4 regions of the Paenibacillus sp. P32E genome follow, and region 1 is predicted to be linked to each of the others. Evidence: riboswitches for the same ligand, from Rfam matches in the RefSeq annotation. Region 1 holds a riboswitch; each other region holds the start of a gene.
The links. Region 1 has a riboswitch for cobalamin ahead of A3848_RS00635 (S-layer homology domain-containing protein). Riboswitches for the same ligand answer to the same signal wherever they lie in the genome.
Positions count from the first base shown of each region.

Region 1 (7,626 bases):
GATAGCGCGTAGCTGCTAATCCGGGCCTCGTCCGTAAATTTCACAGCCTGCGGGGCGGACGCAGAAGCTGTATTTTCCAGCTTGAACGCTCTGGCGATCATGACAGCCATATCCTGGCGGGAGATGATGCCGTTCGGATTAAAGGTTGTAGCCGTGATCCCATCGACAATGCCGAGCTGTTTGGCTCTCAGCACTATTCCATAATACCATGCGCCAGTCTTGACGTCGCTGAATACCGGTGCACTGCTTGCTGAAGAAGGCTCATTGTGGGTCAGTCTGAGCAGCAGAGCCGCAAATTCCGCACGGGTAATCTTCTGCTTCGGCGCAAAGATCAGGCTGTTTCCGCTGACCCCTTCCATCAGCTTCCGGGTGTAAGCCTGATGCACGGAATCCAGCGCCCAGGCCGAAATCAGGTCCTCATCGGTGAATACCGCTCCCCCGGTCACACCGGAAGGAGAAATGCTGAACAGCTTCGACTCACCGTTCAGATAACGGCTATACGCTGTCAGCGCCAGCAGTGCCTGCTCGGTAGCTACGCTGTTCGCGGGTTGTCCCAGTGTATGCGCATAACCGCCGTCCGCTTGCCGGAAGGAAGCCAGATGGCTAAGCAATCCGCCTTTGGCTTTGACAAACCGGGAGTCATTCGGGCCAATGCCCGCAGCACTCAGGGCAATAATCACCTGCGCTGTACTCTCACTGTTCGCTTCACCAGCCTGTTTGTAGCCGCCGTCTTCCTGCTGCTGCTGTGACAGCCAGGCAATGGCCTTGTCTATTGCCGCCGCAACAGCAGCCTGGTCAGCATGAGCAGCAAGTGCGGTAACCGCCATTGCGGTAATATCCGGATCTGCTGTTCCGCCTGCAGTGAGCGGGAAGCCGCCGTCCTTATCCTGAGCTTCGAGCAGGGCTTGAGTCAGGCGTTCTTTGGTCCACTTGGCACTAGAAGGCACCGTATAGGAGCCGCTATCCAGGGCAATCAGGGCAAAGATCAGACCATTGTTTCCCTGGCTGGTCAACTTGTCATTGTTGTAGATTTTCTCAATCAGGTTATAGCCGCCGAACGTCTGCGGATCTGCACCCGCAGCAGCCACAGCCAAAACTAGACGCTCATAGTCTGTAACCTTGCGGAGCTGCCCCTGACTGTCCGACAGCTGCTCCTTCACACCTGCCAGATAAGCAGCAGGTACCGCATGACCTGAACGGGCAAGCCCAACAGCTTGCCAGTCACTAAGCTCTTCCGTTGCTGTTATGCCCTTTGCTGTAGCAGCAATGTCACTTTTCAGCTGCTCTGGCTTAGGCTCCCACTTGCTGCGGTCAACCACTGCGTAATCGGTGAAGTGGCTAACCTTTCCGGTGAGAACCCCCGTCTTGGCATCCAATACAGACGGAACCGGAATCCAGCGGCCTGTGGCCGGATCGAGCCAGGCCAAGGCCAGATTGGCTGGATTAAGGACGGTGACAGGCACCGTAATGGACAAGTCGACCGGCTTCACAAATTTGGTACCATCCGGGGAGAAGGTGTACAGCCCCGATACCAGCTCCTTGCGGGACGAGCTGTTCTCCCGCACGCTGATCTTCACGGTTCCGGTAACCGCACCGGCCGGAATCAGCAGTTGCACTTCACCGCCGCTGTCCTTTAAGGCTGCACCCGCACCAGGGGTAACTTCCTGCTCGAAGGCAGCAGAGTTTGCCGTGAATTTCCCGCTCAGTGCCGCCGCTTCTGACGCCGTCATTCTCGCGTTCAGGTTCGTAACGGCTGTTGTCTGCCCCACCTGATTCAGCGGAAGAGTGTTGTCAGTGGTGATGTCCACGGTTCCCTTACTCCCCGGGAGACCGCCTGCGCCTGGAGAAGTGATTTCATAATCTGTCGTGTAGGACCAGACAAGCATATCTCCATTACTCAATTTATAATCAGCCGCACTAAATCCGGGGTCCTTACCATTTACGTAATAGAGCCATCCGCTTTTGGGTCCCCGGTCAAATTCTTTGAGACCGTCGATAGACACCACATACAGGCTTCCGCCGGAGGTGGTGGCCTCTACTTTGCCCCCTAATTGACGTTTCAGCAGGCTGTATGCCGTTTCCCCCGGATTCAAGACCACCTGCGTGCTGGGCAGAATCGTTCCTTTGGCACTGTCTCCGATAACCGAGATCGTTGCCGATGCCGGCTGAGGCACAACTGCCGGATCTGCAACGGTCAGCTTTTGCGTATAGCGGGCAATTTTCGGCGTGCTGTCGGCAACATAGCCGGTTACAGCAAGCGTGTACGCACCCGCAGGCAGACCTTTGTCAAAGGCAGCTATACCTTTGTCATTAGTAGTTACTGCTGTGCCGCCAATCTTGACCTGTACACCCGCTGCCGGCGTTACCACCGGGTCAGAGGTAAAGGTGGTATTATTCCAGACCCACTGCTTCTGCGCTACCGCAACGGTGAACTTTTCACCCGGCTTAGGTTGCGCTGGACTGACCTGTACCGTATTCACCACCTGGGTATCCGCACCGGCATAATACACCAGCACCCGGTCGGATGCCTCCAGTACGTAATCCCCCATCCCGACAGACGGGTAGATCCATTCGCCGCCCCGCTGCACCGCAAAGCTCCAATAGCCCTTATACGTGCCGCTCTCTATTCCGTTAATCGCCGAGACATAGCTGCCAAAAGATGATTCTGTAATCTTCAGCGGAATATTCCCAGACTCAGCGAGTTTCTTCAGCGCTTCCAGTGCATTATACGCCTCCAGCGTACCGTCGATGACCGGTCCCTGTGGACCTTCAACCGACAGATAAGCCGCTACATTCTTCGGAGCAATCTTCAAAGGCTGCGTATATTTCGCAACTGCCGGGGCCTTCCCCGGCGCGTAACCGGTCACAGCAAGCGTATAATTACCTGCTGGAATTCCTCCGGTAAAAGCTGCAATGCCTTTTGCATCTGTTGTGACCGTATGATCCCCAATCGTCACCTGTACCCCGGCAGCGCTTGAGGTTACCGGACTGGAAGTGGCTGTGAAATTATTCCATACCCATGTTTTTTGGGTGACCGTGACGGTAAAAGTTTCACCCTCTCTGGGCTGCGCCTTGGAAAGGGCTACTTGATCTACAAGCTGTGTATCGCTGCCAGCATAATATACCAGCAGCTTGTCCGACTCCTTCAGCTTGAAGTCTTTCATGCCTACATCGACGCTTGCCCATTCACCGCCGCGCGAAACGGCATACATCCAGCCATCATACCCGCCATAGGTCCCGGCAGAGATGTTGCCGATACCCGTAACATAGTTACCTGAAGGATTCGTAACCGGCAGGCCATTTGCCGCAGCTACTTTGTCCAGCGCCTCGAGTACATTTCCCGCATACGTGCTGCCCTGGCCCAGTGTCTTCTCAGGACCTTCGATCGTGAGCGGTACATAGACTAACGGATTTTGCGGTGCCGGCTTGGAAAAGTCATACAGTTTGCCGTTCGTTCCACCGCTGAACAAGCTGTAGGCCACCAGCGCCTGGAGTCCCTGCTCCGTGGCCAGCACATTGGCGCTACCGCCTTGATTATGGGCAAAGGCACCATTCTCCAGCCGGAAGCTCAGAAGCCTGCTGATTAGATCCGCTTCGTTCTTGGTGAACTCGTCACTGGTGGGGTCTATGCCATAAGAAGACAGGGCAATGATGGCCTGGGCCACACTTTCGCTGCTGTCCCCGTAACCGCCGCTGGCATCCTGTTTGGCGGCCAGCCAGGCTACAGCTTTTTGTCCGGCTGTCGTAACAGCCGCTTCATTCTTATGAACAGAAAGGGCAGTCAGGACGATGGCCGTCATATCCGGATCGCTCGCTCCCGGGAACAGAGCGAAGCCGCCGTCACTGTTTTGCTTGGATAGAATTTCGCTTAACAATGATGTCTGGTTCCATTTGGCATCGCCGGGAAGCGTATAACTGCCGGAATCCAGTGCGAGCAGTGCATATACCGGAGCATTCAGCGACTGGCCGCTAATTTTGTCACTGTTGTAAATGCGCTCCAGCAGATTGTACCCTGCCCCCGAACCACTTCCGGCAAAGTTCGCCGGATCCCCGCCGGTCGCCCGCACAGCAAGCACAATCCGCGCATAATCCGTAACATTCGGGAAAATGCCTCCCGCAGCCTGCACCTTCTGTGCAAGCGATTGGGCATAGCTCTCCGGCACCCGGTAGCCCGCCTGGGCCAGGCCGATCGCCTGCCACTCCGAAGTCACACCGCCGCTGATAATATATTCAGCAGCTGTATACGTTGCCTGCGAGACCGATACCTGTCCCCCGGGAACTGCTGCAGTTAGTGCCGCTGCTGCTTCTCCGTCCGCAGCATGGTCAGCCGCATACACAGCGTCTGCAACACTATTCGTTACCTTGTTAGCGGATGCTCCTGCCGCAGCAAAAGCCTGTCCCGCCGGAACCACAGCGGTACCTGTAATCGAAATAAGCAGTAATAAGACCAGACCAAGTACAAAAGACTTGGCAGAATACAATGGTTTCATCGTCAACCTCTTTCCTTTTTAATGAAATGGATTGTAGTGCACAGCAGGGGATGACCCTAACGACATAAAGACCGCCCTTGTTCAGGGCGGCCCGGAAGAATACAAAGTGAAGGCTACGGCGCTCCTAAGCTCCGGACTCCATCCATCTGCATATGTTCCGCATTCTTACCCCACGAAGAATAGAAACGTTCACGAAAAAGGCAGGTCTCCTGGCTTATGCCTCATTGCTGCTCTTGGCCTTCCCATCCTTCTACCGGACAGTGGCCGCTCTAAGAGCCGCTCCGCATTTACAGTGGCGGGACCGCGCCGGATTTGCACCGTGCTTCCCTTTTAAGCCGATTCTGATTCTGTGAAGCAGAACCGGCACCTTCTTCATAACCTATTAAATTTTAATATCCATAATCATATCCAGTATTCCCTTGTATGTCTATAGACAAGCTGTTTCATAGTGGACGCAGGTAGCCCAGCAAACTTGCAGAAGGATTTAGTATGTTTCTAACTTTTGCAATTATGGTTAGTTTCATTGTACGTCATTTGTTAATGCCTCGCCTGTAGAAATGGTAAAAACACATGTCACTAAAGCCAAGTGGTCGGGATTTTTTAAGGGGGATTCTATGCCAAAACTACACGATCAGAATTTGACATCTTCTACTTATATTAATATTGATTTTATATACCACATCAAACAAGTTAACCGCTCCATCGTTATAGCTAAGTAAATGAAAATCCGATAGAAATAATTTCTTATACTTCATAATTGAGAAAAAGACTGATACAGGATTACCTCTATCAGTCTTTTCTGTTTAACATTGTATTCAACTAATTATTCTTCTGCTTTGCAACTTGCATACCACCGATGATAAACATGAGAATCCCAATTACTGCTAGAATAATCCGAACTAAAAATGGACTCAATGAAAACACAGCTTCACCCTGCCAGACCACTCCGAACAACCTTTCATCCAGCCCCACAATCGCCAATAATGGCTTAAGAAACAAACACAGCACTAGGATGTGTCTGAAAACTAAATAACATGGTAAGATTTGAGAAAACGAATGGGGCGTCAAGCATGATTCAAAGACGGTACGAAATAAGCGATGAACAGTGGGAACAAATTAAGGACATGTTTCCACCCTACAAAACAGGGCGTCCGTCAAAATTAAGTGAAAGAACCATGTTTAATGCTTTTTTATGGATCGCTCGAAGTGGTGCTGCCTGGCGCGATCTACCGGAGGAACGCTATGGTTCATGGAAAACGGTCTACAGTCGCTTCTGCAAGTGGCGAGATACCGGACTGCTTGTCGCGATCTTCCAAACTCTTCAGGTCGAACCTGACTTTGAAAACTTGAGCATTGATTCTACATCGGTCAAAGCCCATCAACATAGTGCCGGTGCTAAAAAAACGCCCCAGGACACGAAGTGAATCAGCACATCGGCGTCAGTCGTGGCGGAAAGACAACCAAACTTCATACCGTCGTCGATGGATTAGGAAATCCCCTCGCTTTTCTTCTGACGGGTGGTCAAGTCTACGATTCCGTTCCAGCGATCGATTTACTTCAGAAGCTTGATATTACAGGAAGTCATATTCTTGGCGACAAAGCCTATGGCTCAGAAGTGATTCGGAATTGGATTACAGCTAAGCAGGCATCCTACACTATCCCGCCTAAAGCGAATAGTCAAAACCCATGGGAAGTCGATTGGTATCGGTACAAAGAACGCCACTTAGTGGAGTGCTTTTTCAATAAAATCAAACATTTTCGCCGTGTGGCTACTCGTTACGACAAATTGGCCAAGTCATTCTTGGCGTTTGTATACGTAGCTGCCATTTTCAAATTGACTCAATGAAAAGTTTTCAGACACGACCTAATAATACTATCCCCCAAATAATATTGCTGTTCATTGATTCAAAACCTCTTTTCCAATTCATTTTAACTTGGTCACTTTGGTGTGAAACTGTACAAATAATTTAGCGGTATTTAATTGATTAACAAAATTAGATAAATTATCCACTCCATTTAGTATATCCTCGAATTATTCATAATGTAAATATTTTAGTCGGCAGTGAATCCTGCACTCAAGAGGTAGACTGGCTACTCGCTGCGATTAACTGTCTTGGATAGTTTAGGTATACCTGATATTTACCCTTATATAATAAAACTTCCCGTGGTAGTGTGAACATAAAGACAATGGGGGGGATATTTGTGTTTTCTAGTGAAAATGTAGATATTGATAAAATAGACCTAGTTTACGACTATAAAGATAGCAAAGTTTACAGGGATAGTTTTAATCAACTAGCGACTTTGGTTTTTGATATCAACTTTGAAGATTGGTATCAGAAAGGATTCTGGGATGATCGTTATATATGCCATTCTTTCATCAGAGATAATGTAGTGATTGCCAATGTATCCGTTAGCAAAATGGACTTGATGATAAATGGATTAAATAAAAAAGCGATTCAAATTGGCACAGTTATGACTCATCCTGATTTTAGAGGGAAAGGGCTTTCTGGAAAATTGATGAGGCACGTTCTAGATTTGTACGAGCATGATTGTGATATCTTCTTCTTATTCGCTAATAGCAGTGTAATTGATTTCTATCCAATATTTGGATTTGAATCCGTTGGTGAATCACAAATCAAACTTAAATATCTTCCCACTCCAAATGCGGATACTACCTTGCGCAAGTTGAATTGTTCCCGTAAGGAAGACTTGGCATTTATCAAAAGAATGGTTTTATCTCGCAGACCTGTTTCAGAACAATTTGGTGATATTAATAACCTAGGACTCTTTATGTTTTACGCTATAAAAGTATTTCCCGAATCAATATATTATTCGCAAGAGGACGAGGCGATTATCGTCTATCAACAAGAAGGTCATAACCTAAATTTATATGATGTAGTTAGTCAATGTGACGTTAATTTAGATCGCCTACTTAAGCGTATTGCTAATGAGCAAACAGAATATATTCATTTTCATTTCACACCAGATCAATTGCCTGAGAACGTACAGTACGAGTGGATGGACAACAATGGTGATATGCTTTTTATAAAGTCTAACTTTATTTTAGATCCAAGCTCAAAATTCTGTGTACCTGCATTAGCACATGCTTAGAGTTATACTTTTCTTTTTCATATTT
Region 1 covers NZ_LVYY01000001.1:202,143-209,768, reverse strand. Annotated here, with positions in the region: gene A3848_RS00635 (S-layer homology domain-containing protein) at 1-4,490, opposite strand, end outside; cobalamin riboswitch at 4,673-4,876, opposite strand; one part of gene A3848_RS31135 (IS5 family transposase) at 5,561-5,888, shown strand; one part of gene A3848_RS31135 (IS5 family transposase) at 5,888-6,336, shown strand; gene A3848_RS00615 (GNAT family N-acetyltransferase) at 6,693-7,601, shown strand.

Region 2 (7,626 bases), on a different contig from region 1:
ACGCCGTCGGCAGCCACTTCCTGCTGCAGCTCGCGCCACTGCTCTGTTGTCACGTATTTGCCTTCCTGCTCGCCGCTGGTATAGCCGCGCGAGGTGAAGTAAGCGCCGGTTTCCCAATCAGAACCGGCAAACTTCGGATAACGGCCCTTCTCACGAGCCAGCTCCATACTGGAGCGCACGAGCAGATAGTTAATGTGTTCATATAGATGATTGTTATATTCCACGGCTTCGTCGGATTCCCAGCGGATGCCCTTCAGTGCCAGCAGGTGATGCAGGCCGAAGGTGCCGAGGCCCACCGCGCGGTATTGGCTGTTCGTGTACTGTGCCTGCAGCACTTCAATATTGTTGATGTCGATGACATTATCGAGCATACGAACCTGAATCGGTATCAGGCGCTCCAGCACACCGGCCGGAATCGCGCGGGCCAGGTGGATGGAATTCAGGTTGCAGACTACGAAGTCTCCAGGAACCTTCGAGATGACGATCCGGGTCTGGCCGTCCTTGGTAACCAGTTCTTCACTCTCGATAACGGTTGCCGATTGATTCTGCATGATTTCCGTGCACAGGTTGGAGGAGAAGACCATCCCCTGGTGCCGGTTGGGATTGGAGCGGTTCACCGTATCGCGGTAGAACATATACGGGGTGCCGGTTTCCAGCTGCGATTTCATAATCCGCTTCATGATGTCGATGGCCGGAACCGTGATGCGGGACAGCTCCAGATTGGCAGTGGCTTCGGCATACTTTTCACGGAAAGCACCTTGTCCAAGCTTCTCGTCATAGAAATCCTCGAGGCCCAGCGCGCGACCGCGGCCATCCTTCCAGCCCATCACCTTCTTCACTTCATGCGGGCAGAAGAGGTTCCAGTGGCCTCGTGCTTCGACAGCCTCCATGAACAGGTCCGGCAGGCAGACGCCATGGAACACATCATGCGCACGCATCCGCTCATCACCGTTGTTCAGCTTCAGGTCGAGGAAGGCAAGAATATCTTTATGGAAAACATCAAGGTAGACGGCGACGGCACCTTTGCGTGTGCCAAGCTGGTCTACGCTGACTGCAGTATTGTTCAGCTGGCGGATCCATGGAATGACACCGGAGCTGGTGTTCTTGTGGCCGCGGATATCGGACCCGCGGGCCCGCACCTTGCCGAGGTAGACGCCGATGCCTCCGCCCATTTTACTTAGGCGGGCCACATCGGTATTGGAGTCGAAAATGCCTTCGAGCGAGTCGTCCACGGTGTCGATGAAGCAGCTGGAGAGCTGTCCGGCGACCTTTTTACCCGCATTGGACATGGTAGGTGTGGCAGCGGTCATGTAAATGTTGCTCATGGCCCAGTAGGCTTCTTTGACCAGATCCAGCCGTTTCTCTACCGGCTCTGTGTGCATGAGGAACATTGCGATAATCATATAACGCTCCTGTGGAAGCTCCATTACGCGGCCGTCAAAGTCATGCGCCAGATAACGGTCCGACAGGGTCAGCAGGCCGATGTAATCGAACAGCAGGTCGCGCGTGTAATCGATGCAGCTGCCCAGTTCCTCAATCTGCTCCTTGGTGTAGTGGGACAGCAGTTCTTCACGGTAGATGCCCTTCTTCACGAGATCGGTAATCAGCGGGTACAGCTCGCCGTAAGGCTCTTCCGGGTATGCTTTGTAGCGGCGGTTGACGGCAGCTTTTTTGTACAGGGAGGTTAGCAGTGAACGCGCAGCAGCGAACTTCCAGTCCGGCTCCTCTTTGGTAACCAGTTCAAGGGCACTCATCGTAAAAGCATTGCTGATCTCTTCTCCGCTGACCTCATCACGGCGCAGCTTGGACTGCACTCCGCGGATCAGAGTTTCCTTGCTTAATTGATCCAGGCCGTTCAGGATACGGTCGGCGTACACGGAAATGCGGATTTCATCAAAAGCCAGTTGGCGGTTATCGGGTTTCACTACGAGCTGTGGCATAAGTTTAACCATCCTTTCATTTTTGGGTTTAATTTTCAATATCACAAATTGAAGTATATAAGCGCAGAGAGCGGCCCGCCCCGAGGCTTGGCCTGCTCTTTGAAAGTTAACTGAATTTATAAGGCAGCCGGCTCCCAATGTACGATTTCCGTACCGGCGAGACTGGCCTGAATATCAATAATGCGCTGGTTGCTGCTTCCCCGGTAGGGAAGGGTAGTGTCTTTGAGTTCTTCCACAAAACGTCCGTCGATCACGACCTGGCACGAGGCCAGCAGGTTCCATTCGGGTGAGCCGGGTGTCGCTGTAAGCTCTTCATAGGTATAGCCGGTGTAAATCCAGACGGGATACTCCGGCAGCACGCTGCGCAGCTCCAGAATGAAGCCCGCAGCCTCCTCTGCCGAGAAAAAAGGGTCGCCGCCTGCCAGTGTCAGTCCGTCCAGCAGCGGATTCGCGGCTATTTCGGCAATGATCTCCCGTTGGCGCTCCCGTGTGAACGGCTCGCCGAAATTGAAGTTCCAGGTCTTGGGATTGAAGCAGCCCGGGCAGCGGTGACGGCAGCCGCTGAGGAAAAGGACGGCCCGCATGCCTTCTCCTTCATTGATCGATTCCGGGTAGTAGCCGCATATGTTCATAGGTGCTTAACGCGGTCCCTTACTTCGGCTTGCTTGGCGGCATTGAAGCGGGTCTGATAGTCGCCGGTCAGGTAGCCGGTTACCCGGCGCAGACGGCGGATATGCACATCGTTCTCATGCGCGTCGCAGGAAGGGCAATTGGTGCCAATCACGCCTTCGTAGCCGCAGTTTGAGCAGCGGTCCACCGGATGGTTGATGCTGAAATAGCTGACTTGCTGTTCCAGCGCGTAACGGATAATCTTGACAAAAGCTGCCGGGTTGCTGCGAGCATTACCATTCAGCTCCACATAAGAGATTGCACCCGCATTGCAGTATTCATGGAACGGTGCTTCCAGGCTGATTTTCTGCGCAGCGCTCAGCTCATGGTAGACCGGGATGTGGAAAGAGTTCGTATAGTATTCGCGGTCGGTGATGCCCGGAATGGAGCCCAGTACTTTACGGTCCACCTTGGTGAACTTGCCGGACAGCCCTTCAGCAGGTGTGGCGAACAGGGTGATGTTGAGGTTCAGTTCCTCGCTCTTACGGTCGCAGTATTCCCGCATGTGGCGGACAATAGCGAGCGCCTTGGCATGGATCTCCATGTCCTCGCCGTGATGCTTACCGTACATGGCCTTCATGCACTCGGCCATGCCGATGAAGCCAATCGACAGACTGCCGTGCTTCAGCAGTTCGCCAACCGAATCCTCGGGAGCCAGGTCCTGGCCGCCTTCCCAGACGCCTTCGCGCATCATGAAGTCAGAGGCTTTAGCCTTCTGGGAAGCCTGGATGCGGAAGCGGTGGAGCAGCCCATCCAGAGCGATGTCCATGTAATGGTTCAAATCGTCATAGAAGCCTTTCTCGTCGGCGGCAAGCCGGCGTCCTGTGGCAGTTCCGTAAGCCAGTCCCAACCGCACGAGATTGAGCGTATTGAAGGACAGGTTGCCTTTGCCGGAGCAGTGGTTGCGTCCGAAACGGTCGCCCAGCACCCGAGTGCGGCAGCCCATGGTTGCAAATTCAGTATCCGGGTCGGCCGGATCATAATATTGCATGTTGAGCGGCGCATCCAGATTGGCGAAGTTCGGGTACAGTCTGCGGGCAGAGCATTCGGCAGCTTTGAGGAACAAGTGATAGTTCGGATCGCCCTGCTGCTGGTTCACGCCCTGCTTGCATTTGAAGATCTGGATCGGAAATACCGGCGTTTCGCCGCTGCCGAGTCCGTTCATCGTTGCGGTCAGCAGCGAGCTGATCACGAGCTGGCCTTCCGGCGAGGTGCATGTGCCGTAGTTGATGCTGGTAAAAGGAATCTGGCCGCCCGAGCGGCTGGACATCGTATTCAGGTTATGTATCATGCTCTCTGCTGCCTGCAGCGTTTCGCTCTCTGTTTCTTTTAATGCAAAGCGGAAGGCCCGCGGATACAGCTCTGCCAGATCGCTGCGGCTCATAGTGACTTCGCCAAGATGCTCACCGGCTTGTCCTTCTTCGAAATATTCGAGTCCCTTGCGGAACAGCTTGGCAAAGGACTTGGTCACATAAGGGGCCAGGTCATAATCCAGCTTGTTGGCGGATACGCCGCCGTATTGGGCATTTTGCTGAGACTGGAAAATAATTGCTACGAGCGACATTGCAGTCATGATCGAGTTGGGAGGACGCACGCTGCCGTTGCCGGTGTTGAAGCCTTCGCGGAGAAGCCGTTCAAACGGGATGAAGATGCAGTTGGTGGTTCCGATCGCGTATTGGTCCAGATCATGGACATACACTACGTTATCAAGGGTAGCCTGTACCAGTTGCGGCGGCATTGTGAAGTTGCGGGCATACCACTTGGAATACTCACTGCCGAACTTGCTCATTTTGCCGGAGAAGCTCTCTCCGTTCAAATTGGCATTCTCGCGCAGCAGATCCAAATCCCGGCTGTCGATAATATCGCGCCCCAAATGGATGACTTCCTCTAATAGATCCTCCTGTGCAGCTTGTCCACCGTTGTACCGTTTCTCCAGCAGCGTCATTGTATAGCCCTCTCCTCTCGGTATATAAAAAACGTTCTAATTGTAATAAGACACCCCTTAACTCAGTAAAAAGAGCATCTTCCGCCGAGGACGGCGGAAAATGCCCGGATGCGTAACGCAAATAACCGAAACCGGATATTTACGGATGGTCTCCATGGAAAGAAGCTTTCCCGCAGAAGCCGATACCTGAGCGCGATAAGGCTTATCGCATTCAGGTATCGGCAGCCTTTGCTTCCCATCCTGGGGGAAGGCTAAATCTGCTTGTGCAGGCCGCATGCGGACACCTCTCCTGTTCCTCGCAGGCGTAAATGATGGTGCCCGGAAACAGGCAGGTCTCCTGGCTTCCGGTGAATCTTGGAGGCACCTTCCCAAGGGGGAATACCCTCAGTGGCGTGAGCCTCCAGATACTGTTCCGCAGGGGCTTGTGGAAGCCTGCGGAACATCCGGTTACAGTGGCGGGACCACAGCGGATTTGCACCGCGCTTCCCTATTAAGCTTCAACTCTCTTGAGAGAGTAAAGCACCTGTTTCCACTATATTTTGTTGTCGTTAGATAAAAATAACCCAATATCTTGTGTTTGTAAACATTTTTTTGCGAGCCCGCGCTGGGGGCGGATTCAGCCGATTTACTCACAGATGATCCACAGCCCATCCACAGATATCCCGGCATTCGTCCACAGTTCGTCCACAGGTAATCCACAACTTGTGTGTAAATTTTTCCGATTCTAGTTCATAAATTGTCCCCATATTAGGGGTGATTTGTGGGGGGAGGCGGGAGTTGCTACAATAGAGGGAACTGGAGACTTATATACCGGATTTTTTTATATTTTATAGTAGGAGGGGTTTCGAATGGCTATTGGCGAAGTAACCGTAATTCCGATCGGAACAGGCAGCACCAGCCTCAGCAGCTATGTTGCGGATATGCAGCGCGTGCTGGAGACAGTGGAAGGTATAACTTACGAGCTGACATCCATGGGCACAATTATCGAGGGACCGCTGGCGCGGATTCTGGCGGCCGTCGAAGCATTGCACGAGTCCCCTTTTACTGCCGGAGCGCAAAGGGTGTCCACCTCACTCAAGATTGATGACCGGCGCGACAAGCCCTCCACAAGCCGCAGCAAGCTGGAATCGGTGGAGCGCAAGCTGCAGGCGGAATAGTTCTGAATAATTACAGCAGACAAGGAGCGTGTCCTCTATGGCGGCAATGAATCAGCAGGTCGGGATACAGATGTATACACTACGGGATATGGCCGAAAAGGATTTTCTGGGCACACTGCGCAATGTGGCGGAGATCGGATACAAGTCGGTGGAATTTGCCGGTTATTTCGGCGTATCGGCTGCCGAACTGCGCAGAACGCTGGATGAGCTGGGGCTGGCGGCTCCTTCGGCACATGTCGGACTGGATTTCAGCAGCCTGGAGAAGATGCAATCGGCGTTATCCAGAGAGATTGAATATGCCCGGGAGGTGGGGCTGGAGTATATCATCACGCCTTCGGCACCGCTTCCGCAGCATCCGGCACTGGACGATGTGCTTGCACTGGTGCCTTTCTTTGAAAAGGCCTCTGAACTTGTGCGGGCGGCGGGTCTGAAGTACGGCTATCATAACCATGACTTTGAGTTCAAGCAGCTCAACGGGCAGGCTGTGATCGACATCTGGCTGGAGCGGATTCCGGCTGGAGATATGGTGGCTGAGTTTGATTTGGGGTGGGTGCATGTAGGCGGTGCCGTACCGGCAGAATATGTATCCCGTTACGCCGGGCGCGTTCCGCTGGTCCATATCAAGGATTTTGGCGCGGGCCATGAAGAAACCGATCTTGGAAAGGGCCAGGTGGACTTCGAGAGTGTCTTCAAGGCTGCGGATGACGCCGGTATTCGGCACTATATTGTGGAGCAGGAGGTCTTTGCTTCGTCCTCTCTGGAGAGTGCAAGGCTGGCGCTGGATTACTTCCGCAGACGGGGAATGCTGGGATAACTTTGAGGGACTCGATTCCCCTACGCAGCGCGGGTCCTGTATAAATCACGGGCGCAGCACTGTGAAAGAATGGGTTGCGTTTTTCCCCAGACGGGGTATAATGTATTTTGTTTGACAGAAAAAAAGCTTTAAGCTGGTGTAGCTCAGGGGTAGAGCAACGCACTCGTAATGCGTAGGCCGGGGGTTCAATTCCCTTCACCAGCATCCTTAATAACTCAATCATGACGCGGTTTTCCGGGATTTCGGGGGGCTGCGTTTTTTTTTTTTTTTATGGTAAATCCACTACTATAACTATATATAATCAAATTGGAGTTAATACATCTGTGAAAAGTGAAGATTTATATCAACTTATAGGTAATAAACTTGTAGGGATTATCCCTGATGCGTGGGACGAAATTCATCTCTATGCTGAGATATTACCTGGTTCAAGAATAGTTTATTTCTACTTTACATCCACTACCAAAAATGAGTTGATATATAGCCATAGTATTCTACAACAGCGTACAATCTGGAAATATGAAATTCTAGGTTTACATCCTACAGATGGTTTTCACCAAAGGTATCTAGATGAGTATTTAAAACAAAAGGCCGATTAATCTCCCAGAGAGCCATAACGGTAGTACTCACTTAGGGGAGCTTCTATATTTATAATTGTGTTGCAGAAAAAATTTACTTTTCTGCAACTTTTTCTTTATTTTAGCGTCATGTAAGAGGATGTTAAATTGTGTAAATAGGAGGATTTCTCTGTGGTAAAGAGAATTTTTGTTATTTTCGCTATGACTATAGGATTAATGGTATCTGCTGATCAGTCCTATGCCCGTCCCACTGAGTTACCGCCAAGTAACGACCGTACGGATGTGGTCTATGTTAGCGAAAATGTAGTAACACTGGTTGACTATATTAATAATAAAGCAGATATAGTTGATTTACAGACAAAGATAACCACAAATATTTCGGATGGTTCAAATACGATCCTAGATGTAAAGGTTATAAAAAATCCTCAAAAAATAGTGCTGCTTCAAAAGGGGAACGGAAATAAAATTTCAAAAACAGTATTCTCTTTTAACGGAAATCTTATTAGCAAGACTGAGATCGCTCTTG
Region 2 covers NZ_LVYY01000024.1:177,979-185,604, forward strand. Annotated here, with positions in the region: gene A3848_RS20575 (ribonucleoside-diphosphate reductase subunit alpha) at 1-1,940, opposite strand, end outside; gene nrdG (anaerobic ribonucleoside-triphosphate reductase activating protein) at 2,057-2,572, opposite strand; gene A3848_RS20585 (anaerobic ribonucleoside triphosphate reductase) at 2,569-4,554, opposite strand; cobalamin riboswitch at 4,865-5,096, opposite strand; gene A3848_RS20595 (MTH1187 family thiamine-binding protein) at 5,403-5,711, shown strand; gene A3848_RS20600 (sugar phosphate isomerase/epimerase family protein) at 5,749-6,525, shown strand; tRNA gene A3848_RS20605 (tRNA-Thr) at 6,658-6,729, shown strand; gene A3848_RS20610 (immunity protein YezG family protein) at 6,849-7,121, shown strand; gene A3848_RS20615 (hypothetical protein) at 7,272-7,626, shown strand, end outside.
Region 2: another riboswitch for cobalamin. It lies ahead of A3848_RS20585 (anaerobic ribonucleoside triphosphate reductase); the one in region 1 lies ahead of A3848_RS00635 (S-layer homology domain-containing protein).

Region 3 (7,626 bases), on a different contig from region 1:
GATCCAGCAGCATAGCGGACAGCAGCGGGTGTGAGCCTAGATAGCTCCCTGCCTCTACTTCAATCTCCGGATGAGCTTCGGCAAAATCGTTCACCGTTTCGCTGAACTGCTTCATCAGCACCCCAGTGAACAATAAATACGGCAGCACGATGATTTTACGTGCGCCAAGTGCCAGGCACCGTTCCAACCCTGCGTTCAGCGAAGGCTTGGCCATGGCAATAAAGCAGGCCTCGACGCTTTTATAGGAAGTTCTTTCCCAGAGCATCCGTGTAAGTTTACAGAGGTCACTGTTCGCATCCGGGTCACTTCCTCCCCGGCCCATGATCAGCACAATGGTGTCTTCATCTGGTACATTGACCTCTTCCTCTGACAGTACAGCCGCCGTCTCCCGCCGTGCAGATGCCTGAATCGGCCGCGACAACGGCATAGCCCCGGCGATGCGGTCCATCAGAATGTCTACCGCTCTCTCCTGCACACCAATCGGTCGGCCATAGATAAATTCCACACCCGGATATATCAGCTTTGCCTGATCCAGAGCCATCGGAATATCCAGCTTGGAATGTCCCGCCGCGAACAAAATAATCGGCACCACATAGACCTTGCCGGCTCCTCCACGCACACATTGATCTATCCCTTCGGAAATGGATGGGGCCGACAACTCGATAAAGCAGGTTTCAATCGTAAGCTCCGGCCTCCGTGCAGCCAGCAAGCTGGTGAAACTCCGCAGCTCCTCATTCCCCTCTTCCACACGGCTGCCATGTCCTACTAACAGCACAGCCGTTCTCCGGCGGGCACTTTCCGGGTTCTGCAGATGCTTGTGTTCAGCATGCAGTATGCTCTTCGAACTTGTGAAGTTCACAGCAATTCCCCGGCCCATCCGTTCAAAAAAAGTATAAAACCGCTCATTCGGATAGCCTTGCGCACAGTATTGTTCCACAACCGCTGTTACAGCGGCTATCGCTTCCTCTTCGTTCATTCCCTCACGGACCCGTGTGCCCGCATGTGCGGCACGTCCGGATTTTTTGCCGCCAAGGTACAGTTCAAAGCTTCCTTTGGAATAGATAAGGCCGATATCCTCCAGCACCGCTGAGTTGCACGCCATCCCGCAGCCAGTTACGCTGATCTGCAGTTCTCTAGGCGTAGACCGGCCGTTCAGCTGTTGAAATAACCGTTCTGCCGCTGCCCGGGCACCTTCTTTTCTCAAGTCACAAAAGCCACAGGTTTTCACCTTCACGTAGTCGCCCGGAGGCGATTCGTTTAGCCCTACCGCTGCGGGCTCATTGACTTCCGGTGGATACCCGCCGTTCAGCACCGCTCCCGCGTTCACTGCATCCGTTTCACGTTCTGCTTGCACTTTCAGTACCGGACCAGCCAAGGTCTGCCCAGTAGTGGAAGCTTCACCGCCTGCCAGTGCCGCCGCCAGCGACCAAGGCTCCGCTGAGGTCCGCAGCCGTTCATGCGGCTTCAATACCTGCGTATCTGCGCCTAGGCTATACTTGCGCCCGTAGCCGCGCGGTGTAACCAGGAGGCCTTCATAGACTATTGTGGCGGAATTCCCAACGATCACCGTCGAGAGCATGCCGATCTCATGATTCAGCATATCCTGAAGCGTAGTGACGATGGTCTGCTGCCGGTCACGGTAGGCACTTTTTACGATCCCGACCGGAGTGGCAGGATCCCGGTAGCGGAGCAGAATCTGGCGGGCCTCTTCAATCTGGCGTGTACGCTTCCCGCTGCGCGGATTGTAAAAGGCAATTACGAAGTCCGCGGCTCCCGCCGCTTCTACACGTGCCGCAATGCTCTCCCAAGGCGTAAGATGGTCACTCAGGCTGATCGTGCAGGAATCGTGCATAATCGGTGCCCCTAGCAGTGAGGAGCAGGATTGAATGGCCGATATCCCTGGAATCACTTCGACCTTTACACCAGTGTCGGGGGTCCAGCCCCGTTCGATCAGCACTTCGTAGACCAGCCCCGCCATTCCATATACACCCGCGTCTCCGCTGGAGATGACCGCAATGGTCTGCCCGGCTTCGGCCCGGCGAACCGCTTCCTGGGCCCGGCTGACCTCCTCGGTCATGCCTGTACCGACAACTTCCTGATGGCGCAGCAGTGGCCGGATCAAGTCCACATAAGTGCTGTAGCCGATCACGGCCTCACTTTCTTCCAGCACCGTTAAAGCGCGGCCCGTAATATGCTCCATAGCACCAGGCCCAAAGCCGATAATCAGCAGCTTTCCTAGCTTGTTCATTCTTGTTCCCCCGTTCGTGTGTAATGCTGTTCAACTGCTTCCTCTATGGCCTGCATCAGCGCATTAACCCGCACCGTAGTTCCTAACCAACTGGCTAGTCTGACACTACCCGCCCATCCTTTCACCCAGCAGACTGCCAAGCAGCGCCTTGAAATCCCCGGCATTCCGGGGAGCCGTGACTCCTTGCGTTACGTGTAGGGGCAGACTGTGCCACAGCTCAGCCAGCAGCGGGAGCTCCAGGCCAATCGCCTGCAGCGTCTCCGGCCCCGCAAAAATATCATCCGGCGTTCCGGCGGCCCGGCAGGAGCCATGATCGAGCACGATGATCCAGTCCGCCCAGCGGTAAGCCAGATTCATATCATGCGTGGCCATAACCACAGTTGTGCCCTTACGGTGTATACTGTCCAGGCCATCTAGAAGCTGTGCCTCGGACAGCGGGTCCAGGTAAGACGTTGGCTCGTCGAGTAAGATCAGCTCCGGTTCCATCGCTATTACGCCTGCAAGCGCTGTGCGCTTTTTCTGGCCCAGGCTGAGCTGATGGATGGGTTTATCCTTTAGAGCAGTAAGGTTCAATTGCTCCAGAACGGCAGCACAACGTGATGCAATTTCCTTCTCATCCATACCGGTGCCCCGCAGCCCGAAGGAGATATCCTCCATTGGCGTGCTCAAGATCAGCTGCTGCTCAGGGTCCTGAAAGACCAGACCGACTCTGCGGCGCAGGGCGGCCAGTTCTTTTTTGGCGTAAGATACAGGCAGTCCCGCCTGCAGCAGCGTACCCTTTTGCGGCCGCAGCAGGCCTACCGCATGGAGAAATAACGTTGATTTACCGGAACCGTTATGTCCAAGCAAGGCTGTTTTACAGCCCTTTGGGACGGCCACGGTCAACCCGCGGAGTGCAGGCTCCATCGTGTCCGGATAATGAAATACAACATCTTCAAAGGCCAAACTGTAATCTATGTTCATGTGGCTCCTCTTCTCCAGGCGGCTTCACTTCATGGATCATCATCTTTCGCATCAAGCCCATAGCAGCCACAGTTGTGCAGCCACCAGGAGCGCGATTCCGGCATAGGCTTCAAAGGCAAACCTTCGCGGCACTGTGCGCTTCACATAGGGCGGTAAAAGAATCTCCCCGGTAAATCCCCGGGTTGCCAGCCCCTGCGACAGCCCATAGTACCGGTGCATGGTGTTTGCGAACAGTGAAGCTGCCATACTTGTAGCCTCCTGCAGCTTCGACCAGAAGCCCCTTTGACCGCCGCGCAGGCGCCTGGCCAGAAGCAGCCCATGGGCTGTGTCATCCAGCAGGAACAGGAAGCGGTACATAATCAGCATCAGTTCCAGCACAATCTGCGGCATCCGCAGCCGGCGGAGCACCTGCAGCAGCTCGCCAAACGGTGTCGTCAGTATAATGAACAGGCAGCAGGCCAGGCAGGCTGACACCCGGGCCAGCAGCAGCACAGCCCGCATTCCCCCTGCCGGGGTCATGTACAGAACCAGGGACATGCCTGGAATCTGCAGATGCCAAGAAGCCTCTCCGGCAGCCGGATGGCCGAACTCCACCAGCAATGCCGGCAGGCTGAGGCCGAAGAACAACAACGCTGTCCCGACAAGAAGGCCATAAGCGCGCGGGGGGATTTTGGCGTAGAGAAGACACCACCGCATCATCCAGAGTGCAATAAGCATCTGAAGCGCCGGATGCAGCACATAAGCGAGTATGAACATAACTGCCGCAAAAAGGCTCTTCCACATCGGGGACTGCTGCCTCAGGGCATTGTTGCAGGATAACGCATCCATTCTTCTAATCATTCAGCTTCTGCCGGTTCTGCTGGTTCTGCCGGTCCTGTCTTCCCCTCAAGAGACCCAGCGTATAGCCGATCACTCCTGCACCAAGGGCTGCCTGCAGCGCGAACAGCATGCTCTCCGTCTCACCCGGCAGCTCAGCCAGCGGTTTGAACCAGGGCTTGTATGTGGGATCAATCTCCGTGATTGCACTCTCGGCCGCGTCATCGGCTCCGCCGAAATCCCCGTTCACGAGCAGAAGCGGCAGGACCACCAGCAGAATCACTGCGAGCAGCATCAACAGGTTTCTCCATTTGTTCTTCACCGTTCGCCGCCTCCCCCGGCTGCACGTTTGAGCAGTGACAGCTCCTGCGGACTGTAAGCCTTCAGCCAGTTCCAGAGCAGCACGGTCAAGAGTCCTTCGCTGACTGCCAGCGGAATCTGGGTCACGGCAAATATACCGCCAAATTTAGCAAAGGAAGCCAGCACGCCGCCATCTGCCGACGGAAAAGCCACCGCAAGCTGAAAGGAAGTGACGACATAAGTCATCAGATCCGCTACCGCAGCCGCACAGAACACCGCCAGCTTTTCCCGGCCATTCAGTTTCATGATCAGCCTATAGGCCGCATAACCGGCAAAAGGTCCGGCCACCGCCATGGAGAAGGCGTTCGCGCCAAGTGTAGTAATTCCGCCGTGCGCCAGCAGCAGTGCCTGGAACAACAGCACAACCGATCCGATCACACTCATCGGCAGCGGCCCCAGCATCACAGCGCCAAGTCCCGTCCCTGTAGGATGGGAGCTGCTTCCGGTTACCGACGGCATTTTGAGGGCGGACAGCACAAATGTGAAGGCACCCGACAGACCCATCAGCAGCTTCAGCTCGGGATTGTCCCGGGTAATTCGGGTAAGCTTACGGACTCCAAGCAAAAAGAATGGCAGAAAGGCCACCCACCAGAACAACGCCCATTCTACCGGTAAAAATCCCTCCATAATGTGCATCGCTTCAGCTGTGCCCGGTTCATTCAGCAACAAATAAACGGCAAATACACAGACCAGCGCTGCAAAGCGCCAAAAACTGCGTTTATCCATTCTTAAACCTCCATCCTTAATTCTGATAAGCATGAGACATGTACATTCTTACCTTTCAAACCAAAAACTCCCGCCCTGAGGGGGTGGGAGTTATATGTACGTGTTCAGATCACAAAGAGAAGGCTGCTCCGCCGCCAAAACAAGCAGCGCACCCCCATCTGATCATCCGTTCGTACACCGCTCCTATCCGCGTAGAGTCGTGTGTGCGCAAACAAGGTAGGTCTCCTGGCTCGGGATCACAGCATGGCTTTCGTCTTCCCCGGAGCTATCACCGAGTGACCTTTTGAAAGCCGGCTCTTCCTTACAGTGGCGGGACCGCTCGGGAGTTGCACCCGATTCCCTGTTATCCCTTGATATACAATCAAAGGCACCTTGTTTCGTCGCTGATTCATCCTGTACATCATAGCGGACATCGCTCATACATGTCTGTGATAAAAGTGCAGCCGCAGGAAGCTTGTAAGAATGCCACTTGAGTAATATAATTATTAACTATAATCCTGAATCGGAGGCCTTTCATGAAACTTGATCTTACTGAAGAATCCCTGCCGGTGTACGAAGCATTATCCAGCTCTGTACGCCTGCATATGCTCCGTCTGCTCGCCGTTCAGCCCATGAATGTCAAGGAATTAGCCGGATCGGTCAAACTCAGCAGTGCGATCATGACTATGCATGTGCGTAAGCTGGAAGCCGCCGGGCTGATCCGCACCCATATGGCTCCCGGACGGAGCGGCCTGCAGAAGATCTGCACGATTGACGTGGACCATGCTGAGATTCTGTTCCCGGGCCAAGACAAAATAGAGCGTAAATGCCACCGGAAAGAGATTCCAGTCGGGCATTATTCCAATTTCCAGATCGAACCAACCTGCGGACTGGCTACCACTGAGCAAATCATCGGCAACTTTGACGATCCGCGTTATTTCTGGGATCTGGAGCGGATGAATGCCGGTATTCTCTGGTTTGGCAAGGGGTATGTCGAATATAAAATCCCCAACTTTCTACTGTCCAGCCAGCAGCCCGAGGAACTGGTTATAACGATGGAGATTGCCTCAGAAGCGCCGTCCATCAATAACAATTGGCCTTCGGACATCACCTTCACCCTGAACGGGCACAAACTTGGCTTTTGGACCAGTCCCGGCGATTACGGAGACAGACAGGGCAAATATACACCCTCCTGGTGGCCTGCACTCACCAATCAATATGGATTGCTCAAGCAGCTGAGGGTTACGCCCAAGGGCACTTTTATGGATGGTCATAAACTGTCTGAGGTTACGCTTGACCAGGTGGGCATTCGCAGCAAACAATGGACGTTCATGCTTTCAGTGGAAGAAGACGCCGAGCATATCGGGGGCCTTACCCTGTTCGGCAAAGGGTTTGGCAATTATAACGAAGACATGCTGGTTGATCTATACTATACAGATATGCCGGATAGCAGTGAGGCGGCTGGATCTGCTTAAGCCTGCTTATACGTGAGTGAACAAAAATAAGAACCCCCGAGTTCCACAGTTTACCAAACTGGTGGAATTCGGGGGTTTTGGGTTCAGTCATATTCATGCAATGCTGTATTCTAGACTGCCTGGCCTGACGACTTCTGTACGCGCCTATTCGTTAACAGGCTGCCATAGACCGCCGCCGGGAAGCGGACAACCGCGCGCTTTCAGCCGGGCCACAACCGGTATGATGCAGCCGCAGGCCGTGCAGGTTACGCCATCCTGCTGTTTGGGGCAGGTCCTGCAGATGGCGACCCGCTCCGTATATACCTGATCTGAAGCGGTGTTGCCTTCATTGAACATCGATGACGCCAGTATACGGGCGATCTGCGCTTCTGTTACTTTATAATCGTCCCGGCAGCCTTTGCAGGCAGAGGTTGTGGCCATAACAGTACTCCTTTTATGCGTTCGGTGTAATTTCCAGTACCGTTACCGACATCGCCGGCAGTTCCACAGTAAGCGTATCTCCTTCCAGCTTGAAGGCAGTGAACGGCTGCGGAGCAACCGCTTCCGGCTCACTGAACGAGTTATGGGCATCGATGGTTGCCCCGGCAAGCGTTGTACCGTTAATCTGCACCGCTTTACCGGCAAGTCCGCGCAGCTCCAGCGGAAGCACCGCTGCGGATGCATGATTCAGGTTGCACAGGCTGACATGAATGACACCTTCAGCTGTTACCGATGCCGAAGCGGATACTTCCGGAATCTCCTTACCGTCATAGCTGTAAGAACCGCTGTCCAGCGTCAGATCAAGCAGTTCGGCGTCCTGATGCACCTTGTACATATTAAATACATGATAAGTCGGAGTCAGCAGCATTTTCTCGCCTTCGGTAAGAATAACGGCCTGCAGCACGTTAATCGTCTGGGCAATATTCGCCATCCGCACACGGTCGCTGTGCTTGTGGAAAATATTCAGTGTCAATCCGGCAACCAGCGCATCGCGGATCGAGTTCTGCTGATACAGGAAGCCCGGGTTCGTGCCCGGCTCCACATCATACCAGGTACCCCATTCATCGACGATCAGGCCGA
Region 3 covers NZ_LVYY01000008.1:90,637-98,262, forward strand. Annotated here, with positions in the region: gene cobJ (precorrin-3B C(17)-methyltransferase) at 1-2,248, opposite strand, end outside; gene A3848_RS09180 (energy-coupling factor ABC transporter ATP-binding protein) at 2,354-3,211, opposite strand; gene cbiQ (cobalt ECF transporter T component CbiQ) at 3,263-4,051, opposite strand; gene A3848_RS09190 (energy-coupling factor ABC transporter substrate-binding protein) at 4,044-4,349, opposite strand; gene A3848_RS09195 (energy-coupling factor ABC transporter permease) at 4,346-5,113, opposite strand; cobalamin riboswitch at 5,312-5,503, opposite strand; gene A3848_RS09200 (ArsR/SmtB family transcription factor) at 5,629-6,567, shown strand; gene A3848_RS09205 (DUF6171 family protein) at 6,712-6,987, opposite strand; gene A3848_RS09210 (alpha-N-arabinofuranosidase) at 7,001-7,626, opposite strand, start outside.
Region 3: another riboswitch for cobalamin. It lies ahead of A3848_RS09195 (energy-coupling factor ABC transporter permease); the one in region 1 lies ahead of A3848_RS00635 (S-layer homology domain-containing protein).

Region 4 (7,626 bases), on a different contig from region 1:
TCCTTCAGCTGCACGCGCTGCATCCGTGTTGCTTACCGCTGAGCTTCCTCCGCCAGCCTTGTCTCCCTCAGCCGCAGGAGCTTCAGCTGCAGCCGACACTGCTTGATCCTTCGGCGCAGCATTCGCTGAAGTGTTCTGGTCTGCTGCGCCGTCGAAGCCTTCTGCCGTGCTGGAATTGTCTGCCTTCATCTCCGACCGGCTTGCAGAATCATTATTGCTTCCAGCCCCGCACCCTGCCAAAACGATAGCAAACACTATTAGTCCCAATACATAATACAGATAATGCAGACCCCTTTTTTGCATGCCCATTCCTCCAAAAGTGTAGTGGAATTTCCGCTTCTTTTGTACAGATTGCTGCCAGCGAAGAGCTTTTTGTCTGTAGGCATCTTTCGCGTTAAAGTCTTTGACGTTCCAAAAGCTGGAAGGTTGCAGGAATTCGGTAGATTTTCCAATCCAGTGGCTGATTTGCCCATCTAAAGGTGCTTTCGTTATTTGGGGATATAAGATTCGCGAAAAGAAAAAACACCAAAAACCCTATATTCACAAGGAATACGGGTTAGGTTCTGCTCGGACAAGCTCCACCTTGCCGTTCAGATCAGTTGCTGTATAGATGGCGTCGATTCCAGCAAGGGGAGGTGAAACCCTCCTGCAAAAAGACGTACCATTCAAGGATAAGAAGGAAGCCTGGTCCAGGTTCCTTCTATTCTTTTTCTCATTCTAGCAAGATTGAGAATGATTATCAAGCGTTTTTCTTCCGCACATTACCTGCGGCCAGGACCATGTTGCGAAGTGCCGCCACCGTCTCTTCCCAGCCGCGTGTCTTCAGCCCGCAGTCTGGATTAATCCAGAATTGTCCGGCATCCAGTACACGCAGTGCGCGCTCAATATTCTGCGTCATCTCCTCTACTTCCGGAACACGGGGACTATGGATATCATAGACACCCAGTCCAATGCCTTTATCATAATCATGATCTTCAAAAGCCGAAATCAGCTCCCCATGGCTGCGGGAAGTCTCAATGGAGATCACATCCGCATCCATAGCCGAGATCGCCCCGATCATGTCGTTAAATTCGCTGTAGCACATATGCGTATGAACCTGCGTGGTATCCTTCACATGGGTTGTGGCCACCCGGAAGGACCGTACAGCCCAATTCAAATAATTCTCATGGTCTTCCGCCTTCAGCGGCAGCCCTTCGCGGATGGCCGGCTCATCCACCTGAATCATCTCGATTCCGGCATCCTCCAGCGCTTGAACCTCGTGACGGAGAGCAAGGGCAATTTGCTTCGCTACCTCTTCGCGGCTGAGATCATCGCGTACGAAGGACCAGTTCAGGATGGTTACCGGTCCGGTCAGCATGCCTTTTACCGGCAGCTTTGTCAAGGACTGGGCATAGACGCTTTCTTTGACGGTCATTGGCTGGATAAAAGCGACATCCGCGTAAATCACCGGAGGCTTCACGCAGCGCGAGCCATAGGATTGCACCCAGCCATTCTGGGTGAACAGATAGCCCCCCAGCTTCTCGCCGAAGAACTCGACCATATCCGTCCGCTCAAATTCACCATGTACCAGCACATCCAGACCAAGCTCCTCCTGAAGTGTAATCGCCTCGGCGATTTGACGGCGGACGAACATATCATAGCGCTCCTCATTCCACACCCCTTTGCGCCATTTGAGACGCGCCTGGCGGACCTCAGCCGTCTGCGGGAAGCTGCCGATAGTTGTAGTCGGCAGCAGGGGCAAACGCCATTTATCCTGCTGCAGCTTCACACGCTCTGCGAACGGCAGGCTCCGGCTGTCCGGAAGTTCGTCCAGACGGCGGACCTGCTCCGCCACATCCCGGCGGCCGCGTTCAGGAAGTGCGCGGAAGACAGCCAGCGCTTCCCGGCTCCCCGCAAGCTCCGCCTCGGCCGTTCCGTTGTCACCGCCTGCGGCTGCGGCGAGCAGCCGAAGCTCTGTCAGCTTTTCGTCAGCGAAGGCCAGCGCCTGCTTCACAGCAGGCTTCAGCTTCCCTTCGCTCTGCACCGTAACCGGTACATGGAGCAGGCTGGAGGATGGCTGAAGAATCAGCCGGTCCAGCGGCACATGAAGAGCCAGCTTCTCAATCAGTGCAAGCTTGGTATCAGGGTCGGCACGCCAGATGCTGCGTCCATCGATTATGCCTGCACCCAGCCATTTATCTTCCGGCCAGCCAAGTCGTCCGATCGCCTCCAGATTCGCACCGCCATCATGGACGAAGTCAAGGCCAATGGCCTGTACCGGCAATTCAAGCAATGCTTCCAAGGGTTCAGCCGCTTCAAAATAAGTCTGTAGAATCAGATTCAAGCCGGGGACTGCAGCGGAAATCCCGCTATAAATGGTCTTCAGCAAGGCAATGTCTTCCGCGTTCAATCCTATAACGATGGCTGGTTCGTCGATCTGCACCCAGGTTACACCTTCCTGCTGAAGCTCCTGCAGCAGCTGAATATAAGCCGGCAGGAAGCGGGCGGCAACCTCGCTGATGTCCGCAGCCGGAAATCCCTTGGACAGCTTGAGGAAGGTATATAGTCCCACAATAACTGGCTTGCCTTCAATGCCCGCCTGCGCTTTGGCGAAGCGGTAGGCGGCCAGCGGTTTATTCTCAGTCAGCCGGGGTGTAAGGCTGCCGATCTCCGGCACGATATAATGGTAATTCGTATTGAACCATTTGGTCATCTCGCAGGCCGGGGCGGCCGCATTGCCGCGGGCCATGGCGAAATATAGATCAAGCGGGACAGCCCCGCCGTCATAATCATAACGTGGCGGCACAATGCCGAACATGACGGCTGTGTCCAGCACATGATCGTAGAAGGTGAAATCATTCACCGGGATCAGGTCAATACCGGCCTGTTGCTGCGACTGCAGGTGCTTAAGCTGAATGTCCGCCATTTCAGCACGGAACTCCTGCTCGCCAATTTTACCGGACCAGTAAGCCTCCAGTGTTTTTTTCCATTCACGGTTTTTGCCGATTCTCGGGTACCCCAGATTGCTGGTGATCAATTTTGTTGTCATTGAAATCTGCTCCTCATCTGTTCGCTATTTGTTGTATGTCCTTATAAAAAGACGCCTCTCCCGAAAAATAAGCCACAGGGAAAGACGCCCATTGATCTTCTAAATGGAATAACGTCTGAACACCTCCCTATCTACCGTAGGTACTGCAGTGCTTCTGAGTCAGGCAGGTCTCCTGGCTAGCGGAGTCATCATTCTTCAGCAAGTCTTCCCGGCTGGATCTACCTGTCTGCCAGTGACACATTAAGCTGGAACTCTTCCGTTACAGTGGCGGGACCGCGTCGGTTTCGAGCCGAACTTCCCTATTAAGCTGGACAAAAGCTACATTCGCTTCATCCGGCACCTGTCTCCTATATTCGCTTTTCAAAACTTCATCCTTAAATCTGATGCCATCATACTGTACCTTTTTTGCCATCCGCAACAGATTCCGGCGATTTCAGCTATACACATTCGCTATAGCAAAGCAGCTTTTTGCCCGATTTGGCATCTGAATCTTGATCAGTGCTCATGACAAAAAGGCGATACCCTCCAAGGAAGGCACCGCCTGCATTATTTTTTCTATTCTAGAACCATACCAGATATACCACTACAGCAAGAACAATCCGATAGATCGCAAACGGCAGAAGCTTAATGCGGTTGATCAGCTTCAGGAAGAAACGCATGGACAGCAGCGCGAACAGAAAGGCGCTGATAAACCCGGCAATAAAGAACGGCAGCGCATCGAGAGTGAAATACTGCCAGTTCTTCAGCAGTGAAATCAGGCTGGCTCCAGCCATAATCGGCACCGCCATGATGAAGGTGAAGTCGGCCGCGGCACGATGGCTCATACCGAGCAGAACGCCACCGGAGATCGTGGAACCGGAACGGGAGAAGCCCGGCCACAGCGAGAAACACTGGACCAGACCGACCGATAGCGCCTGCCTATATGTAATTTGATCGACACTCTCCGTTTTGATCTTTTTGGGGGCAAACAGGTCTGCACAGATCATTAGTATTGCGCCTACGACCAGACCAATCAGCACCGTTGAGGTCGAAAACAAATGCTCATCAATATAATCCTCGAACAGAAAGCCGAGCACTCCGGCAGGGATAAGACCCACAAGCACCTGTGCCAGCTTCAACCGTCCCGCCGTTTCCACTGCTGGCTGTCCTTCCGGCACCGCTGTCAGCTCTTTGCGGCTGAACCGCTTCAGACCCAGGAGATCGATGAACCGGTTGCGGAAAATCACCACCACGGCCAGGATCGAGCCCAGCTGAATCACTACCTTGAATGTATTCGCTGTGTATTTTCCGAGAAATTCCTGCGATTTCAGCCACATATCATCGACAATAATCATATGGCCTGTGGAGGACACCGGAGCAAATTCAGTCAAACCTTCAACAATACCCAAGATGATTGCTTTAATTATAGTCAAAAGCTCCATGTAATCTCCTCCTAAAAGTTTTGTGAGCATCGCATCTATGAAATCACTTCGTTCAAAACTCGCTACGAAAGCATAAACTTAGTTTTGTGAGCATCACATCTATGAAATTGCTTCGTTCAAAACTCGCTTCCAAAGCATAGAATTTGTTGGTGTTGTTACCCGCGGGCTTTGCCGGCGGTACGGCGTTTACGCAAATACAACAGTCCCAGCACGAGAATTCCTCCGGCAATCAGGGCGTAGACCACGCTGGAATAAGCCTCTATATACCCTCCAATGTCCTCCCAGGACTCTCCTAGCGCAGCACCCAGCAGGATCAGCAATGTATTCCAGCCCAGTGTACCGATCGTCGTAAACAGCATAAAAAGTCCGAACTTCATTCCCGACATTCCTGCCGGAATCGAGATCAGACTGCGCACCAGCGGCACCATCCGGCAGAACAGCACCGTCCAGTAGCCGTATTTATCAAACCAGGCATCCGCTTTGCGGATATCACTTTTCTTAATCCGTATCCATTTGCCGTAGCGGTCCACAATCCGCTCCATTCGGCTGACATCCAGCATCCGGCCGATCCAATACAGAATGGCTGCACCCAGCAAAGAACCCGCCGTAGAGGCAATAAGCACACCCGGTATTGTGAGTCCGGAGGTTGTAGTCATAAACCCGCCAAAGGGCAGGATGACCTCTGAAGGAATGGGGGGAAAGACATTTTCCAGCGCCAGCATCAGAAAAATACCGGCATATCCGAACTGCTCCATAATATCTGTAATCCAGGTTTTCATTCGGTTCCCTCCGTCTAGATGAGATTTTTCTTGAGGTTGCGCAAATAGCGGCTGCGGATGAAGAAGAAGTACAGCGTCTGGGCAGCCAGATAACTGGTCAGGACAGCCCCGGTCTCGGCAGCAATGGACAGATAGAACAGCCGCTGCAGCGCAATAAAAGCAAACAGACTGTGCAGAACCGCCAGCAGCACCGGGATGAAGAACATGAGTGCCAGCTGCAGTGTCGCAATGCGGTCCAGTTCCTGGTCAGTCAGGCCCATTTTGGACAGGGTGGAATACTGCAGGCGGTCATGATCCAGATCCATATAGAGACGGAAGTAGAGGAAGCTGCCGGCAGCAATGAAGAAGACGGTCCCGACAAGCAGCGAAGCGAACAGCATGGTGCTGTACAGCGTGCGCTGAATCTCAAATAAGGTTCCGCTGATCACAACGGCATAAGCAGACTTTTCTTCATAGGGAACCTTCCCTTTGGCAGCGAGTTCTGAAGCCACCCCCACCGTCCGGGTAAAATCATCCACATAGAAGCCGGTATACCAATCCTGCTGCACAGGGATAACCAGGTTGTACAGACTGTCGCTGATCACCAGCCCGCTGAAATCGCCGCCTCCCCTGCCGTCCAGCTCCGGCAGCAGATATTCGGCAACCGGCACATGCTGCGTATAGCCGGTCTCTTCAATCTGGATTCCTTGCTGAAGTGTATATGTTGCTTTGAAGCGCTCTGCGGTCAGACTGCGGTCGCGCTGGGAACCGATCATCACCAGGCTTTCATTGCCTTCCAGCGGCGGTTCATTCGAGCTGAAGCCCGCATGTTCCAGAGCAAGCTTGTAATTCCTGTAGGACATCAGAGGCAGCTGAAGTATATGGTCGGGACCTGTCTGCGAAACGACCGCTGCGACTTTGAGTGGAATCCGCAGGGTTTCGTAAGTCAGACCCAGCTGCTCCAGCTCTGCAGTAATCCCCCACAGGTCCTTCTCTTCCGAGGAAGCATGCTCCCCGCCCTTGGCTACATAGCCGACAGCCGCCGGATAATCCAGCTTCAGCTCCCGTGACAACGTGTGGATCGATGCGAATACCCCCACCGAGGTGAAAGAAACTGCCGATACAATAGTGACCATAAAAAACATCCGCCCATTGTCCTTCCACCGGTACGATAATCCCGAGAACGTGAGAATATGCGTATGCTTCCAATAGAAGCGGCGCAGCTTCCGCAGCATCCCCACAATATACAGACTGAGTTGTGTGTAGAAAAGATACGTGCCGCATACAGTAATCAGCACCACTGGAACCATCATGATCTCTACAGTTGCGGCCGTCGTGGCAGCCGCCAGACCATACCCGGCGAGGAGCAACAGACCTGAGATCAGCGCCAGCTCCTTGGATACCTTTGGCTCCGCATTCCCTCTGTGCCCGCCCTGGAACAGGCCGCGCGGTGCTTCATTCCCTATAAAAACAAAAGTAGACAGCGAGATCAGCATGAACAGCAGAACAAAGCTGCAGATGGTAAGCACCGGCGCCTGCCAGGGCAGGTGAAATGTAAGTGGGGGAATGCCCAGAAACCCGGACCCGATCATCAGGAAGAGCTTGCCAAGCAGCAGCCCCAGCAGTGTGCCGGTGAGGATAGCAGATCCGCCAATCATCATATTTTCCAGAAATACCATCAGGTTCAGCTGCTGTTTGGTCATCCCGTGCATCAACAGAATTCCGAACTCCAGATTACGTGATTGCAAGAATGAACCTACTGACACGAGTACGAACAGGGAACAAAAGACATAAATGATTCCTTCGGCCACCATCATCGTATTTGCAGCTGTCCCCAGGATCATATCCTGCGAAATCGCCGGATGATAAATGAACAGTGCACACAGAAAGAAGACCATGACCGAGAACGCGCTGCTGACAAAATACGCGGCATATTTCCGCTTATTCCGTGTTACATTCCTATAAGCGAACTGCCGGAAGGTCATGGCCCGCTCCTCCCAGCAGCGACAGCATGTCGATGATGTTCTGGAAGAAGGCGGCCCGGCTGGTGCCCCGGTACATTTCGCTGTGGAAGCGCCCGTCTTTGATAAAGATGACCCGGTGGCAAAAGCTCGCTGCTACCGCATCATGTGTGACCATCAGCACCGTGGCTCCCTCCGCCTCATTCACCTCCACCAGCAGATTCATAACCTCGTTTGCGGCTTTAGAATCCAGGCTGCCCGTCGGTTCATCTGCCAGAATCAGCGCTGGCCGGTGGATCATGGCCCGGGCGATGGCCACCCGCTGTATCTGTCCGCCGGAGATCTCATAAGTCCGTTTGTGCAAAAGTGTGCTGATGCCCAGTCTATCCGACACCTCTATGAGTCTGTATTCCATCTCTTTCACGGAGACTCCAGCAAGCGTTAAGGGCAGCACAATA
Region 4 covers NZ_LVYY01000012.1:139,075-146,700, forward strand. Annotated here, with positions in the region: gene A3848_RS13035 (DUF4349 domain-containing protein) at 1-303, opposite strand, end outside; gene metE (5-methyltetrahydropteroyltriglutamate--homocysteine S-methyltransferase) at 740-3,028, opposite strand; cobalamin riboswitch at 3,174-3,387, opposite strand; gene A3848_RS13045 (undecaprenyl-diphosphate phosphatase) at 3,589-4,449, opposite strand; gene A3848_RS13050 (DedA family protein) at 4,605-5,228, opposite strand; gene A3848_RS13055 (FtsX-like permease family protein) at 5,243-7,192, opposite strand; gene A3848_RS13060 (ABC transporter ATP-binding protein) at 7,167-7,626, opposite strand, start outside.
Region 4: another riboswitch for cobalamin. It lies ahead of metE (5-methyltetrahydropteroyltriglutamate--homocysteine S-methyltransferase); the one in region 1 lies ahead of A3848_RS00635 (S-layer homology domain-containing protein).